Regions from separate parts of the Herbaspirillum sp. Her4 genome, predicted to be linked through region 1. Evidence: riboswitches for the same ligand, from Rfam matches in the RefSeq annotation. Region 1 holds a riboswitch; the other holds the start of a gene.
The links. Region 1 has a riboswitch for fluoride ahead of ACWFUC_RS18335 (voltage-gated chloride channel family protein). Riboswitches for the same ligand answer to the same signal wherever they lie in the genome.
Positions count from the first base shown of each region.

Region 2: it holds a riboswitch for fluoride, as region 1 does, so the genes downstream of both, ACWFUC_RS17635 (voltage-gated chloride channel family protein) here and ACWFUC_RS18335 (voltage-gated chloride channel family protein) in region 1, are expected to answer to the same signal.

Region 1 covers NZ_CM176330.1:4,037,810-4,045,256, forward strand. The annotation lists gene queE (7-carboxy-7-deazaguanine synthase) at 1-121, opposite strand, end outside; gene ACWFUC_RS18320 (DUF72 domain-containing protein) at 277-1,191, opposite strand; gene ACWFUC_RS18325 (cupin domain-containing protein) at 1,332-1,706, shown strand; gene ACWFUC_RS18330 (tetratricopeptide repeat protein) at 1,726-2,550, shown strand; fluoride riboswitch at 2,616-2,689, shown strand; gene ACWFUC_RS18335 (voltage-gated chloride channel family protein) at 2,779-4,095, shown strand; gene ACWFUC_RS18340 (PCC domain-containing protein) at 4,403-5,269, shown strand; gene ACWFUC_RS18345 (response regulator) at 5,617-5,985, opposite strand; gene ACWFUC_RS18350 (chemotaxis protein CheX) at 6,062-7,015, opposite strand; gene ACWFUC_RS18355 (hypothetical protein) at 7,047-7,447, opposite strand, start outside.
Region 2 covers NZ_CM176330.1:3,888,713-3,896,159, forward strand. The annotation lists gene ACWFUC_RS17600 (alkaline phosphatase family protein) at 1-791, shown strand, start outside; gene ACWFUC_RS17605 (class I SAM-dependent methyltransferase) at 865-2,121, opposite strand; gene ACWFUC_RS17610 (hypothetical protein) at 2,550-2,762, opposite strand; gene ACWFUC_RS17615 (hypothetical protein) at 2,804-3,031, opposite strand; gene ACWFUC_RS17620 (DUF190 domain-containing protein) at 3,102-3,422, opposite strand; gene crcB (fluoride efflux transporter CrcB) at 3,433-3,810, opposite strand; gene ACWFUC_RS17630 (DUF190 domain-containing protein) at 3,807-4,163, opposite strand; gene ACWFUC_RS17635 (voltage-gated chloride channel family protein) at 4,156-5,496, opposite strand; fluoride riboswitch at 5,571-5,644, opposite strand; gene ACWFUC_RS17640 (COG4280 domain-containing protein) at 5,697-6,686, opposite strand; gene ACWFUC_RS17645 (Chromate resistance protein ChrB) at 6,724-7,272, opposite strand; gene ACWFUC_RS17650 (endonuclease/exonuclease/phosphatase family protein) at 7,444-7,447, opposite strand, start outside.

The DNA of each region.
Region 1 (7,447 bases):
GGTCTTCCTCGCGGCCGGTCCAGAGGTTGCAGCCCGAAAAACGGCAGAACACCGCCGGACGGCCGGCGTGCGCGCCCTCGCCTTGCAAGGTATAGAAGATTTCTTTGATGCTGTAAGTCACGATATGAAGGCGAAAGGCAGGCGCAAGGCCGCACCGGGATGAATTCACGCGGCGGGCTTCAGCAATTCAGCAAACTTCACTAAGTCACTGATATTGCAGCCCATTTTGTCCGCATCAGGGGCAGTATTATAGCCGCTCCTCGAGGCCGGTTCACCTCATCGATCCTCATCGAGCATGTGGCCGGGCGGCGGCAAGTCCAGCTTCAGGCCCAGGCGGTCGATCAGGCGGCGCGCGTCAAAGGGGGCCTTGACCTTCATATCGTTATCAAAATAACAGTAAATGTCGCGACTGGCCCGCTTGCGCGGCGCGCTCCCCGAGATGCGCGGCCCATCTTCCGGCTGACCGCCGCTGGCCCAGGCCCGGATGCGCTCGGCCCAGGCGTCGATGGCTTCATCGCTGTAACCGCTCTGGTACAGGCGCTTGTCGCCATGCAGGCGCAGGTACATGAAATCAGCCGTCACGTCCTCCTGATAGGGCCATTTCTTGGGCGCATCCGCGACGACCAGCGCGACCTTGTATTTGCGCAGCAGCTTGATGAAGGATTCATCCACGAAGCTGTCATGACGAATTTCCATGGCATGGCGCAGCTTGCGCTTGCGGTCGACATCCAGCGCCACCCTGCCCTCCATGCGCGGCTCATGGCCACGCGCCAGCCGCTGCGCCGCCTCGGTATCGTGCGGCAGCAGGCTAAGGAAGTGTTCCAGTGGCTCCGGGTCGTAGCGAAAGCTGGGCGGGAATTGCCACAGGAAGGGGCCGAGCTTTTCTTTCAGGTTCAGTACGCCGGAGGCGAAGACATTGGCCAGAGCGCCATCAATATCCTGCAGCCGGCGCGTGTGCGTGATGAAGCGATTGCCCTTGTGGCTGAAAAGGAAGCCGGGCGGCGTTGCTTCATACCAGCGCTGGTAGCTTTCCGGGCGCTGCAGGGCGTAGAAGGAACCGTTGAGTTCGATGCTAGGCAGTACCCGCGAGGCGTAGTGCAGTTCGTCGTCCTGACGCAGCCCCTCGGGATAGAAACTGCCGCGCCACGGCGCATAGCGCCAGCCGGAAATGCCGATCCAGATCTTGCCCATGATGCTCTCCTCGTTCAGATTCTCCTGTCCCGATGTGACCCAAGGCATCCCGCTTGGTGCCAGCCAGCGCGACTGTAGCGGGCCTGCTGCTGTTACACTGCTGGCCTCGCCGTTGACCGCTGCCTGCCCACTTCTTCATCATGTCCGCCACCCCTGCCATCACCCAGTTCCGCCTGAATTCCCCTGCGCCCGAATACGACCACCCACGCGAAGACCGCCGCCTGGAGGGCAATCCGCTGCGCACCACGTGGAATCACTTCACCAATGCCAGCGGAGAAATGAACGCCGGCATCTGGGCCTGCGAAAAAGGCAGCTGGCGCATCGCCTTCGCCCCCAACAAAGATGAATATTTCTGCGTCCTCGAAGGCCGCTGCCGCGTCATCGACGAACAGGGCCATGCGGCCGAAGCGGGTCCGGGCGATGCGATGGTGATTCCGGCGGGATTCAAGGGCGTCTTTGAAGTGCTGGAGCCGGTGCGCAAGCATTACGTCATCGTCGAACGCGCCGCTGGCTGAACAACCACCTGCCCGCGCCATGTCCGCCTCGCCAGCCGCTCCCGACCAGATCATGGGCGCCGCCCTGCAGCACTACAATGCCGGACGTGCCGCAGAAGCCGAACAAGTCTGCCACGCCTTGCTGGCGCTGGTGCCGCAGCATCCGGCGGCCCATCAGCTGCTGGCCATGCTGGCGCTGGACCGGCAGGCGCTGGCGCAGGCGCGGCAACATATCCTGCTGAGCCTGGCACCGCGGCCGGAGCATGTGCCCTCGTTACTCATGGCCGGCCGGATAGCGCTGGCCGAAGGCGATCCCGCCACGGCCGTCCAGTATTTCGACGCAGCGGCACGACATCAGCCTGGACTGAGCCAGGCGCATTTCCACCTCGGCACCAGTTTGTCGGCAGTGGGGCGGCATGCGGAGGCCGTAGCGGCTTTGCGCCAGGCCGTCGCGCTGGCGCCGCAAGCCATGGAAGCCGTCCTCAACCTGGGGAGCGCCCTGCGCGAACTGGGCGCGCTGCCCGCCGCCCGTGAGGCCTTTGAACAAGCGTGCCGGCTGCGTCCCGAGGTAGCCGAGACCTGGTTCAACCTCGGTCTGACGCTGCAGGATATGAAGGAAGGTGCCGCCGCCGTCGACGCCTTTGCCCGCGCGCTGCAACTGCGTCCCGGCTATGCCGATGCCGCGCTCAACCTGGGTGTGGCCCTGCAAGAGATACATCGCATGGACGATGCCCTGCAGGCCTTCCGCACGGCGCTGCGGCTGCAGCCGCAGTGGTTCGGCCGCATCGCCCACGCCCTCACGGCAGGCAGCAGCGGCCGGCTTTGGCTGCACTTGCGTGACCTGGAAGCGGCCCTGCGTGGATGATTGACCTATGCACTGTCTGCAACAGACAACGCGCCGTTGTCGATGAGCTTCAATCTTGCTACTATCGGGGTCAAGGAGATGGCATTCCTCCTTCAACCGCCACCAACGTCCTGTTGGGGCTGATGATGCCTACAGTGACCTGGCAATCCGGGGCTGTAGGCGTTCGCCTTTCTGCTTCGCGCGCGCTGCACCCGGTGTGCCAGGATGTTCATTCAGCACTCTGGTCACATGAAAAATCATAAACTCCCCGAACAGCTGCACCTGCTGCCTTACATCATCAAATGGTGTCTGATCGCCAGCCTGATCGCCGCCCTTGCCGGATCGGCATCGGCCTTCTTCCTCTTCGCGCTGGACTACGCCACGCACTGGCGTGAAACCCATCCGTGGATCATCTGGTTGCTGCCGCTGGGCGGTTTTGCGGTCGGCTGGCTGTACCTGAAGACCGGCAAGCCGGTGGAAGCCGGCAACAACCTGCTGATCGATGAAATCCACGATCCGAAAAAGGTGATCCCGCTGCGGATGGCGCCGCTGGTGTTGTTCGGCACCGTGATGTCGCACCTGTTCGGTGCTTCCGTGGGCCGTGAAGGCACGGCCGTGCAGATGGGCGGCGCGCTGGCCGATCAGCTGACCACGGTGCTGCGTCTGCGCACGGAAGACCGGCGCATTCTCCTGATGGCCGGCATCAGCGCCGGGTTTGCGTCGGTCTTCGGCACGCCGATGGCCGGTGCATTGTTCGGACTGGAAGTGCTGGCCATCGGCCGCATGCGCTATGACGCCATCCTGCCCTGCTTCGTGGCGGCCATTGCGGCCGATCAGGTCGGGCTGGCCTGGGGCGTGCATCACACCCACTACCACATGGGCGGCGTGGTACCGGTCGCGCTGTGGAGCGTGGCGGCGGTGATCGCGGCCGGTGTGGTCTTCGGGCTGGTCGGCATGGTGTTTGCCAACAGCACGCACCGGCTATCGGCCTTCATGAAGCGTCACGTCAGCTATGCGCCGCTGCGACCGTTCATCGGCGGCGCCATCGTTGCGGTGGCGGTGTGGGCGCTGGGTACGCAACGCTACATCGGCCTCGGCATCCCGGTGATCGTGGAAGCCTTCCAGCAACCGCTGGCCCCTTGGGATTTCCTGGGCAAGATGGTCTTCACGGTGACCTCGCTGGGCACCGGTTTCAAGGGCGGCGAAGTCACACCGCTCTTCTATATCGGCGCGACAGTGGGCAATGCGCTGGCCCCCCTGCTGCATCTGCCATTTTCGATGCTGGCCGGGATCGGCTTCGTGGCGGTCTTTGCGGGCGCGGCCAATACGCCGATTGCCTCCACCATCATGGCCGTCGAATTGTTCGGGCCGGAGATCGGTCCGTTTGCGGCGCTGGCTTGCGTGGTGGCCTATCTGTTCTCCGGACATACCGGCATCTATCATGCGCAACGCGTGGGACAGGGGAAGTATCTGTCGCTGCCGGAAGGCTTGAAGATCGGCGAGATTGGCGCCTACAGGGCGCGGCGCCAGGCGGAGCGGGAGCAGGAGAGTATCGGCGAGAAGTGATGTGAGGCCGGGCCGGTACCCTGTCTCGTGCAGCGGGAGGCGGACAGCATAACTGTACAGTGCGCTGTATCGGGACTGTAATGGTCATTTCCTCCATCTGTACTGCTGATCGAGCCAGAGGTGTCCGCAGAAGTGTCAGCACTCATTGTGAGTGACCATATGCAGTTGCAAACTTCATCTGCGTGCTGACGGATTAAAAACATTCACCGGCACCCCGCCACCGAACGCGCGATAATCCCCGAACTCAACCAGCCCCGACGGCCCCTCAAAGCCGCACCGCCTGCAGCCCAGCTGCCAAGGAGACCGCATGACAGCCGCACCCGCCTTCGCCCGCACCGTCCGCCACCCCGGCCCGCCCGACCCGCAGCGCATCGTTACCCTGTCCGGTCCGGCGATGCATCTCGATTTCACCCTCGAAGCCGGCATGAACCTGCGTGACGCCATCAGCATTCCGCTGGCACGCGCGGGCCTGGATGGCGGTACCGTGCGCTTCGCCAACCTCCCTGTCTCCCCCCTTCACTTCCTCATGCCTGCACTGGCGGTGGATGACCAGCACGCCGCTTTCTACAGCGCGCCACAGGCGATGGAAGAAGGAACGGTGATCGAATACGCCTGCGCCACCGCCGGACGCAAGGACGGCGAGCCTTTCGTGCACTGTCACGCCATCTGGCGCGGCCGCGATGGCCAGCGCCAGGGTGGTCACCTGATGATGGAAAAAACCGTGGTCGGCGCCAGTACGCCCGCGCAAGCCTGGGGTCTGCACGACGCCACCATGGCGACTCGCTACGATCCCGAGACCAATTTCACCCTGTTCTACCCTACCCGGCTGAGCGACCAGCCCCTCTCAGCGAGTGGAAAACGCTTGGTACTGGCACGCATCCGCCCCGACCAGGATCTCACCATCGCCGTCGAACAGGCCTGCGCGGAGCAGGGCATGCGCAATGCCGTCGTGCGCGGCAGCGTGGGCAGCATCATCGGGGCGGAATTTGAAGACGGACGCGTGCTGGAAGACCGTGCCACTGAAATCCTGATCCGCTCGGGCGAAGTGCGTGATGGAGTCGGCCGCCTGGACATCGGCCTCATCAATCCCCAAGGTCAGGTCTGTGAAGGCGTGCTCAAGCGCGGCAGTAATCCCGTGCTGATCTGTTTCGAACTGGTGCTGGAAGAGAAGTGATTCGAGCCAGCTTGTGCTGCGCCAGCCACTCCCGCAGATCTGCCACGTCCGCCCTCCGGACGCATCGCTGCGAACTGCTCCGCCGTGAGAAGCTGCGTGTCCGGGTCGGCCAGAGCAGCCTTTGTGAGGGCGGCGTTTTCGCGGCGGCCGGGCAGAATCGTTCCTTGCTTGAGTTTCGGCATATCGCTCGGTTTGAAACGGATTGGATCATGAACGGACGATCATTGTAGCCACGTCAAATCACCCAGGACAGTAGTAACGCCGGAAATGAAAACGGCTCGCAAACAAGCGAGCCGATCAAGAATCATGCTGCAGGATCATGAGTTCTCTTTAGCTATCTTATCGACTCAAACACCCACCAGCTTCTTGAACGTCGGCAACACCGCCTCCCCCTTGAAGGGCTTGACGATCCAACCCTTGATACCGGCCGCCTTGCCACGTTCCTTCATGATGGGCGAATTCTCGGTAGTGAGCATGATGATGTTCACAGTGGCATTGCCCAGTTCGCTGCGGATCTTCTCGGCCATGGTCAGGCCATCCATGTTGGGCATGTTCACGTCGGACACCACCAGCTTGATGGCCGGATCGCTCTTGAGCTTGGCCAGGCCATCGCGGCCATCCACGGCCAGGGCCACGTCCAGGCCATTTTTCTTGAGGAAGTCACCGACTTCGGCGCGCACGGTGCTCGAATCGTCCACTACCAGGATTTGTGCCATCTTGAATTCTCTCTTTGCTTGATTTGCGTAATTGCTTGAGGGGAAGGTAAACCAATGCCGGTGTGCTGCCCCGGCCTCAGAACAGTTCCAGCTCGCCAGATTCGAACAGCTCTTCCACCGAGGTCTGGTTCTCGGTGAAATCCTCCGGCGACCACGACAGGTTGAAGATGAAGCGCTGCAGCAGCACCAGCGGTGCGCCGTCGTCACGACGCAGCAGGTACTTGAAGCACAGCTGCGCATCCTCCGAACCGAAGGAAATGTAGCGATGCTGGTGATTGATGATGATCGGCACCTGGCTCAGTTGATGAATGGGCTGGCTCTGGTTGATGAAGCGGTTCTTGAACCAGCCCCAGATCAGGTTGGTCAGTTCGCCCAGCGCATTGTTGAGATGGCGGAAATCGCCCGATTCGTCCGGTGCCAGCGCCTGCAGCGTCTTCTGTTCCGCCTGCAGCATCATGTAGCCACGGCACCAGCTGCTCTCCAGCGGAATGAGCGTGAACACTTCCCCGAAGATGATGCGGTCGCGCACCAGGTAAGGCTGCTCGATCTCGACCTGCATGCCGGGGAACTGGCTCTCCAGCACCATGCGGCTGATCTCGGCAATGCCGCGCACCAGTGCATTGGGGTATTGCTGGCTGAAAATCGACGAGGCCACCGCCGGTGCCAGCGCATCGATGTGCTCGATGCGATAGACGGCGCTGAAAAGTTCGCTATCGCGTTCGGACAATTCGACATCAGCAGCTTCCCGGCGGCGGCGCAGGAAGATCGGCAATTCCGGACGCACCTCGCGGATGCGGCGCGCCAGGCCCCGCCCGCCCTCGCCCAGTCCGGCCAGGCTTTCCGAGAGCATGATGCCGCCCAGGTCGACGTTGCTGCGCAAGACCGCCATCACATGTTCTTCATGCGCCTTCAGCCCGACCAGGTTGTGGCGCTCGCAAAAGGATTTGATGGTGTCGTAGCAGTCGGCGTCGCGGTCCAGGACCAGCATCTTGCTGGTGATGGCGTTGTCAAGGCTGGCAGTGGCTTCCATGGTGATGAGATCCCCCCGAATCGTTGGATGGTCAGAACAGTTCCAGCTCGCCCGTGGTATCGGCCTCTTCGCCCGGTGCCACGGCAAAGTCCAGCCGGTCGTAAGTGGAAAGAGCCAGTGAAACGTGCAGGCGCGGCGCGTCCGCCATGTCGATGGCGAAATGCCGCACGTGCGCGCAGTTGAGTTTTTGCAGGTAGGCCACGCACTGCGTATCGATCACGTTGGGCGTGGACATGCCCAGGTGCGGGAAGAAGCGCCCCAGTTCGCGGTTGAAAATGCCACAGCAAAGATTGCCGCATTCGGCAATCGCATCCATCAAGGCCTGCTCGCCCATCTCCCCTGCAGACACCCGCGTCAGGCGCGCAAAGTGGCCGCGCGTGGCGGCGTCCGGCGTGAAGTGGAACATCACCATCAGGCGGAACAGATAAGACG
Region 2 (7,447 bases), 150 kb from region 1:
TCGCAGTTGCGTTAGGCCTGACGCTGTGGGATCCAGACCAAAAGAACGCTCAGATCCCGACCGGTGCTCACTCAAAATTTGCAAATGGTGTTCTCGGCGACAATCCAGATAAGCCATTAGTGGTTGTGGCCGGAAATGGGGGCTCAGACCTGATCTATTTGCCGTCAACCTCTGGCAAAGCAGCTTCACAAAAATTGGCCGAAAAAATTGTAAAAACCTTGCTTGCGCAAGATTATGTGAGCGGCGTGTTCGTCGATAGCCGCTTGGGAACTTTTCCAGGCACATTAACGCTGAAGGATATCAACCTACAGGGCTCCGCGATCACACCAATGCCGGCCATTGCCGTGAATTTCAAGTCGTTTTCTACAGGCTGCGACATTGTAAATACTTGTGCAGTAGAAATTGCTGATACGGGTCTGCAACAGGGACAAGGTATGCATGGTAGTTTCAGCAGAGCCGACACCTTTAATTTTAATGCCGCTTATGGACCAGACTTCAAAACTCAGTTTGTTGATACCGCCCCGGTAAGCAATGCTGATGTAGGAAAGACAATTGCTGCGATTCTTCGGTTAAAAATTTCGAATCAAGGAAAGCTGGTTGGGAGAGTGCTGACGGAGGCAATGCCTCATGGGAAAATTCCGGTAGTGACGAAAACAACAATCAAGTCGCTTGCTTCAGATGAGGGATTACGTACCGTCTTAATGTATCAAGAGGTCGGTAAGACTCGCTATTTTGATGCCGCTGGCTTTCCTGGTAAGACAGTTGGTCTGGACGCTATTGGGACTCACTGATAAACCCAGGGTTTTATACCCAAGCGTCAATCCAATTTATGTTGAAAGCCGCTCTCGGGAGCGGCTTTTTTACTTACGTGCTGGGTCGCGTCGATAAAGTACCTGCTTGATGAGGAGGCGAGTCTTCTTTTTGGTAGATATATTTGCGCGACCACGGCAGCGTCTGGGCGCTGTTGCCAGCCTTAGTGCAGATCACCTGATAGAGCGAAATCCAGTCGTGTTCGAAACCATAAGCACTACCGGCCAGGTAGACGCGCCATATGCGGTAATGCTTATCGTCGGTCACATTTTGGATGGCTGCGGTATTTGCTTCGAAGTTGTCGGCCCAGATGCCGCAGGTGCGGGCGTAGTGGCGGCGCAGGTTTTCCACGTCGAAGGCTTCCAGCCCACCTTCCTGCATGGTCTTGAGCACGGTGCTGATGTGCGGAAGCTCGCCGGCGGGGAAGACGTATTTGTCAATGAATTCACCCGCGCCATAAGGTGATTCGCCATTCTCGATGTCGGTACTGGTGATACCGTGGTTCATCGCCATGCCATCATCCGCCAGCAACTTACAGATCTGGGCGAAGTAAACCGGCAGGTTTTTGACGCCGACGTGTTCGAACATGCCCACCGAGGTGATGCGGTCGAAGCTGCCGGTGACATCGCGGTAGTCCTGCAGGCGGATGTCGATGCGGTCCGAGAGCCCGGCGGCTTCGACCCGTTCGCGCGCCAGCGCATACTGGTTCTTCGACAACGTCACTCCCACGCAGTGGGCGCCATACTTCTGCGCCGCGCGCAGCACCAGCGCCCCCCAGCCGCAGCCGATGTCGAGCAGGCTCTGGCCGGGCCTGAGCTGGATCTTTTCCAGGATATGGTCGATCTTCTTCAGCTGGGCGCTGCCCAGGTCCTCGTCGCCATTCTCGAAGTAGGCGCAGGAGTAGACCATGTTCTCGTCGAGGAACAGCTTGTAGAAGTCGTTGGAGACGTCGTAGTGGTACTGGATAGCTTCCGCGTCGCGCTTCTTGGTGTGCGTCACGCTGCGCACCACGCGGCCCAGGCGGCCTTCGGCCTTGAGGGTGTTGGCGGCCAGCGCGTTGGCGACGTTGATGATGTTCTTGACCTTGCCCTCGACTTCGATCTTGCCCTCGACATAGGCTTCGCCGAGGCTGGAGAGCGACGGTGTCAACAGCGAGGTGATGGCCGATGCATGCGGGACTTTCAGGGTGACTTCCGGCACACCGGTACCGAAGTCGTACTGCTGTCCGTTCCACAGCACCAACCGCAGGGGCAGCGCGGATACGTTACGGATGTTTTGTACCCAGGCGTCAAGCTTCTTTTCCCAAAACACGATTTTCCTCCACGTTAGTGATGACTTCTTTAGGCCCTGCCAGGAGTGCTACTTGCGTCAGGGCGGCAATTAAGCAAAAACTCTCCCTTCAAGCTACCGTTTACTCGCAATAAAGACTGCGACGTTAAGTACTTGCAGGATTAAATGCGATTTCCGGACTTATCTCGGTATCGGCCGACTTGTAAGCCAGCCTCCCCTTGGCTGAGCCGCCGCATCTTTCCGCCCAAAGCGCCGAGAAGATGAAACATGACGGTACCCAAGAGCAACAGGTTGTTGTCGGCCCTAGCGGCTTGCCAGTAGGAAGACAGAGCCCAACCGCACCGAAACGTCATAGCGGAAGCATCCAGATGATCCGTGACTTACCCAGTCCAGCATCAGTAAGCAGACTAAAGCGACTGAAGGATCGCTTTAGTCACGCTGGCGAGATTTCAAATGGGGGAGATGCGGCACCAGCTACAGTCACTTCCGATCCAGTGCAATAAGTGCAGGATATGCTGTTCTGCATTTTCACTTCCGAGAAAGAGCGCGCCAACGATTAGCAGAGCGCTTATTAGCAATAGGCTCTCGTGCCACTTCTCCAGGCCAATGGCCAGGCTCTGCTGTTCTTTCTTTGGATGTCGACTCTTCAGCGTAATTGCCATGGTGATCTCCTAAATATGAAAAATTGACGCAATGGTGAGTCTTAGTGCTCACTTGGCGTCGTCTCCTTGCGCTCCTGCGCCCTCCATAAACTCCAGCGACGCCTGGCTGTGACAACCAACCACAGCCAGGTCAACGACGTCAAAATCAATAAGCAAAGTACGACTCTTGGATTTCTGTATTCGAGTTGAGATAGGCCCAACCAACCAGCCAGAATCACGAAGTGGGCGGCTGTCAGCATCCCAATGTGCAGGTTCAGCTTGGCTTTCAAGTCCCGCATCTCCTGGCTGCTTGGCTTCTCTTTTGTCTCCATTATTTCTCCCAGGTTGACCGATGCCGTTTTACTTTGGCGAGCCTATTGCACCAAATTCGACGGCCGTCTTCACGTAAAAAACCGATACACCTTCTGTCTCAAGTCCAGAAAACAGCGTCGTCGAGGTGCGTTCGTCCACGGCGACAACTACTTCGATGGGTTGATCGGCCAGCTCAAAGAAGTGCGCGGAATGTATCCGTCCATCTCGTCCAAATCCTTCGCTTCCAGCCGTGATCGTGCCGCCGTGCGCACCGTTCTCACGCGCGAACTGCAGCAACCATTCGGCCAACGGCTTCCCTTTGTGTTTGCGGTCTTGCTGCGTGAAAAAGGTGATCTGAAAGCCTTTCATGGTGGGCTCCTTAACGTGTCAACATCACTGTGGAAATACCGAGAATCGTCATCAGCAAGGCGCCACCCACGTGCAGGCCAATTGCGCCAATCGCCCATATAAGCCGGCCGCTCTGCAATAAGGAAACAACTTCTGCAGCGAACGTGGAAAAGGTCGTCAGCCCGCCGAGAAAACCGGTAACAATGAACAGGCGCCACTCCGACGCGATCATCGGATGGGTAGCCAGATAGGCGGTAGCCAGCCCGATGAGATAGCCACCGAGCCAGTTGGCTAGAAGCGTACCGGCTGGGATAACGCTGAACATGCCGTTAAACCTGGTGCTGAGCCCCCAGCGGGCGACGCACCCTACGGCGCCTCCCAGACTGATGACAGCGATTGCCTTGATCATGTTTTGTCTCCTGCCTCAAGGGGCAATTCACACCGGAAAAGTACGGCGCGAACCTTGGTCAGCTCCTCATGGTGATCGTGCAGGAACTTGCGCAGTTGCTTTTCCGAGTCAAGCAATTCGAGGCACTGGGGATGGCGCATTGATGAGACATCCGGATGGTGATGACTCATCTTTTCGCCAGGCAGATAGCCGGCCGTCACATGATGCAGGGTGACCTGCGCAATACCTGCGCGATGCGCCACGGCTACCAGGTGATGCGCAAGCGCTGGCGCGGATAGCTTGTGCCAGAATCGGGTGGCTTTCGCCTTGGCAGAAATCGGGAAGTACAGCCGAAGCGCAGTCGTCTCAGTCATGGTCCTGGACCTTCTCTGTCTTAGATTCGGTGGTCTGCTGCTGATGCTCGTTCTTCAGTTTCGCCCGATAGGCGCTGATCTCAGATATCTTCATTCCTTCTGGGTGCGGACGATGCTTTGCATGTCCCACTCGTTGGGCGTGGTAAATGCCGGTATGTCCAGAGAAGAGATAGCTCACGACGCAGGCAAGCGCGGCGAAGGGGCCAATTTCAGGGCCAAACAATTCGATGGCCATGATGGTGGAAGCAATGGGGGTATTGGCCGCACCGGCAAAGACCGCCACGAATCCGATACCCGCCAAAAGGGAAAATGGCAGATGCAGCACCGGCGCCAAGGCATTACCGACGGTGGCGCCGATGTAGAACAGGGGCGTCACCTCGCCACCCTTAAAGCCCGTACCCAACGAGGTGACAGTAAAAATCATCTTGGCCAGGAAATCCCAGGGTGCCACTGGGTGCTGGAAGGATTCCACAATCACTGGGATACCCAAGCCAATGTAGCGATCCGTGCCGACGAGCCATACCGCGATGGCGACGACCAAGCCGCCAATAAACGGTCTCAATGGTGCATAAGAGACGTGGCGCTTCATGAAAGAAGACAGGCTATGGGTCGTGTTGGCGAAGATCATGCCGATCAGGCCGAAGATGATGCCTGCCGCGATCACGGCCGCAACGCTCCAAATCGCGATAGGCGCGCTTCCGGTCATGGAATAGTGGGTGTGATGGACGCCCCAAGCTAACCCAATCTGATCGGCCGCAATGGCAGCCACAAAGCAAGGGAAAATGGCGTCATAGCGCATACGCCCGATGGCCAAGACTTCCAGCCCGAAGATGGCACCGGCCATGGGTGTACCAAAGACCGACGAGAAGCCTGCACTTATCCCGGCCATTAGCAAAATGCGGCGGTCTTCGTGCCGCATCTTAAAGAGATGCGTCAACTGGTCAGCCAGCGCACCGCCCATCTGCACGGCAGTACCTTCTCGGCCCACCGAGGCACCGAACAGGTGCGACATCACGGTGCCAAACAGGACCAGCGGTACCATCCGTAGTGGCACCACTTTCTTCGGGTCGTGAATTTCGTCAATCAGCAGGTTGTTGCCAGCCTCGACCGGCTTGCCCGTATGGAGATAGAGCCAGCCAACAACGAAGCCGCCCAACGGCAGGAGCCAGATGATCCAGCCATGGCTTTCCCTCCAATGCGTGGCGTATTCGAGCGCGAACAAGAAGAATGCAGATGCGGTGCCCGCCAGGGCGGCAATCAAGCTGGCGATGACGCACCATTTTCCGATGTACGGAAGCAGATCAAGTTGTTCGGGGTGTTTGTAGTGTTTCATGCTGCCAGGGATTGAAGTAATCGGCCTGGCGAGCAGAACTATAAAGGCGAATGCCTACAGTCCTGGGTTACCAGGTTACTGTAGGCATCATCAGCCCCAACAGAATGTTGGTGGCGGTTCGAGGAGGAATGCCATCTCCTTGGAACAGATACTAGCAAGTTTCGATTTAAAGAACAACCGATGTTTGCCTCGCTGTTGTCTTATCTTGACGACGCTCTAATCGCGCTGGCGGCCAGGATAATGGCCAGCCCGGTTGAAAACAGGCTGGCCGCAAGTTCCATTGGTGCCGATACAATCGCCATTGCTCCCCAGCCCACTGCGATCCAGGCAAGCGTACCTCCTGCCAGTACGCCATCATCAACGAACATGGCTACCAGCTCGATCCAGATCGTAGCCAGCCACCCGGGATTGCTGGCCACAGCCTTCTTTTGTGTCGCCCGGGTCGAAAGGATGCGGCTCGCGCGTCTTTTTCTGCAAGCCCACAGAACAACGTGAGCAATAGCAAAATATCCGACGATGAGGGCAATCAAAATCAGGTCCTCCCCTGGCCATTCGATACGGATACCTTCCCCGACCCAGAATGTTCCGAAAGCCGCCAGGAGAATGCCGACGCCGAACTTCAGGGTGTTTTCCGGAATATTCGCCAAGGGGCGGTGGAGCCACAGTCCCAACAGAATGACCGCGAGCAAGGCTGCCAACGCGCCGATGGACGCCGGCAGCATGAGTTGCCCGCTTGCGCCGATGGCAATGACGATGAAGACCACTTCAATGCCTTCCAGCATCACAATCTTGAAAGCGGTGAGGAAGGCACCTTTGTCCCAGGCATTCTTGGAAGGCATGTCCTGGCGGAGAAGTGCTGTTTCCTTTTGATAGGCCGCTGTTTCGTCATGCAGTGGTATGACACCGGCCGAGCGCAGGATGGCCTTGCGCAGCCAGCGTAGCCCAAACATCAACAACAAGGTGCCGATGACAAGCTGGATAATTGGCAGGGGAATGGCTGCCAGCGATTTCCCGAAGAAGACGACCATCAGAAGCAAAATGCCTAGGGCGCTGACGGTGCCAGCAATAGCCGGTCGCCATCCTCGGACGGTGCCGACCGCCAATACGACGGTCAGCGCCTCTACAAATTCGACCAATGAGGCCATAAACGAAGCGAGCACTGTAGGTGCAAGATGAGCCAGATTTAGCATTTAAATCTACCTTTCAGCGTGGAGATGAGTGAAGGAGTCAGCCGTCATTGAGGCGCGAGTTTTCCCGTTGGAAGACGGTGTTCGCGTATTCATCCAGAAGCTGCTCGCAGAACGAAAGGCGCTTGGCGGCATCTTCGCCCTTGGGGGCGTTGCAGAAATCCAGCTTGCGGATTTTCTCCAGCCAATTCTTGAGTTTTTTGAGATCTTCCTCGTTCTCTTGCAACTCAGCGTAGGTGAAATGTTCCTCGGCTGTTTCCTTGGCAATTTCCTTTTCGAAGTCGTTGCACTTATCGAGAAACTCTTCGTATTCCTCGTCGCGATCTTGGTTGAATCGCTGTGTTAGGAGCTGTTCCTGATGATCGTCAAGACCAACCGCCTCTAATACGAAAGCCTCTCCAGCATTCGTGACGATATCGTTTTGGAGCATGCGGAGGATGCGTTGATGCTCCGCGTTATTTGGGATCACGCACACGCTGCTTTGCAGGTACACCGCCCCACAGGCTTTGATTTTGCGCCAGACTGCCACTCTGGCTTTGGCGGGTTCCGGAGGGATCTTATAGCTGAGGAGAAGCCAGTTTGCTTTCATAGGTACTTTCAGTTCAGAAGATGGGTGATCGCTCGCTCAAGCAGGCGCTTAACCCATGGTGGGCGCTCGTGAGGCTCAAGCTTGCTGCCATCGATTGGTCGTTCCCGCCGGCTAGGTCGGTTAAGCCTGGCTCGCTCTACCAATGTAGGAAGAAACATGCGCATTTCTCCATCAA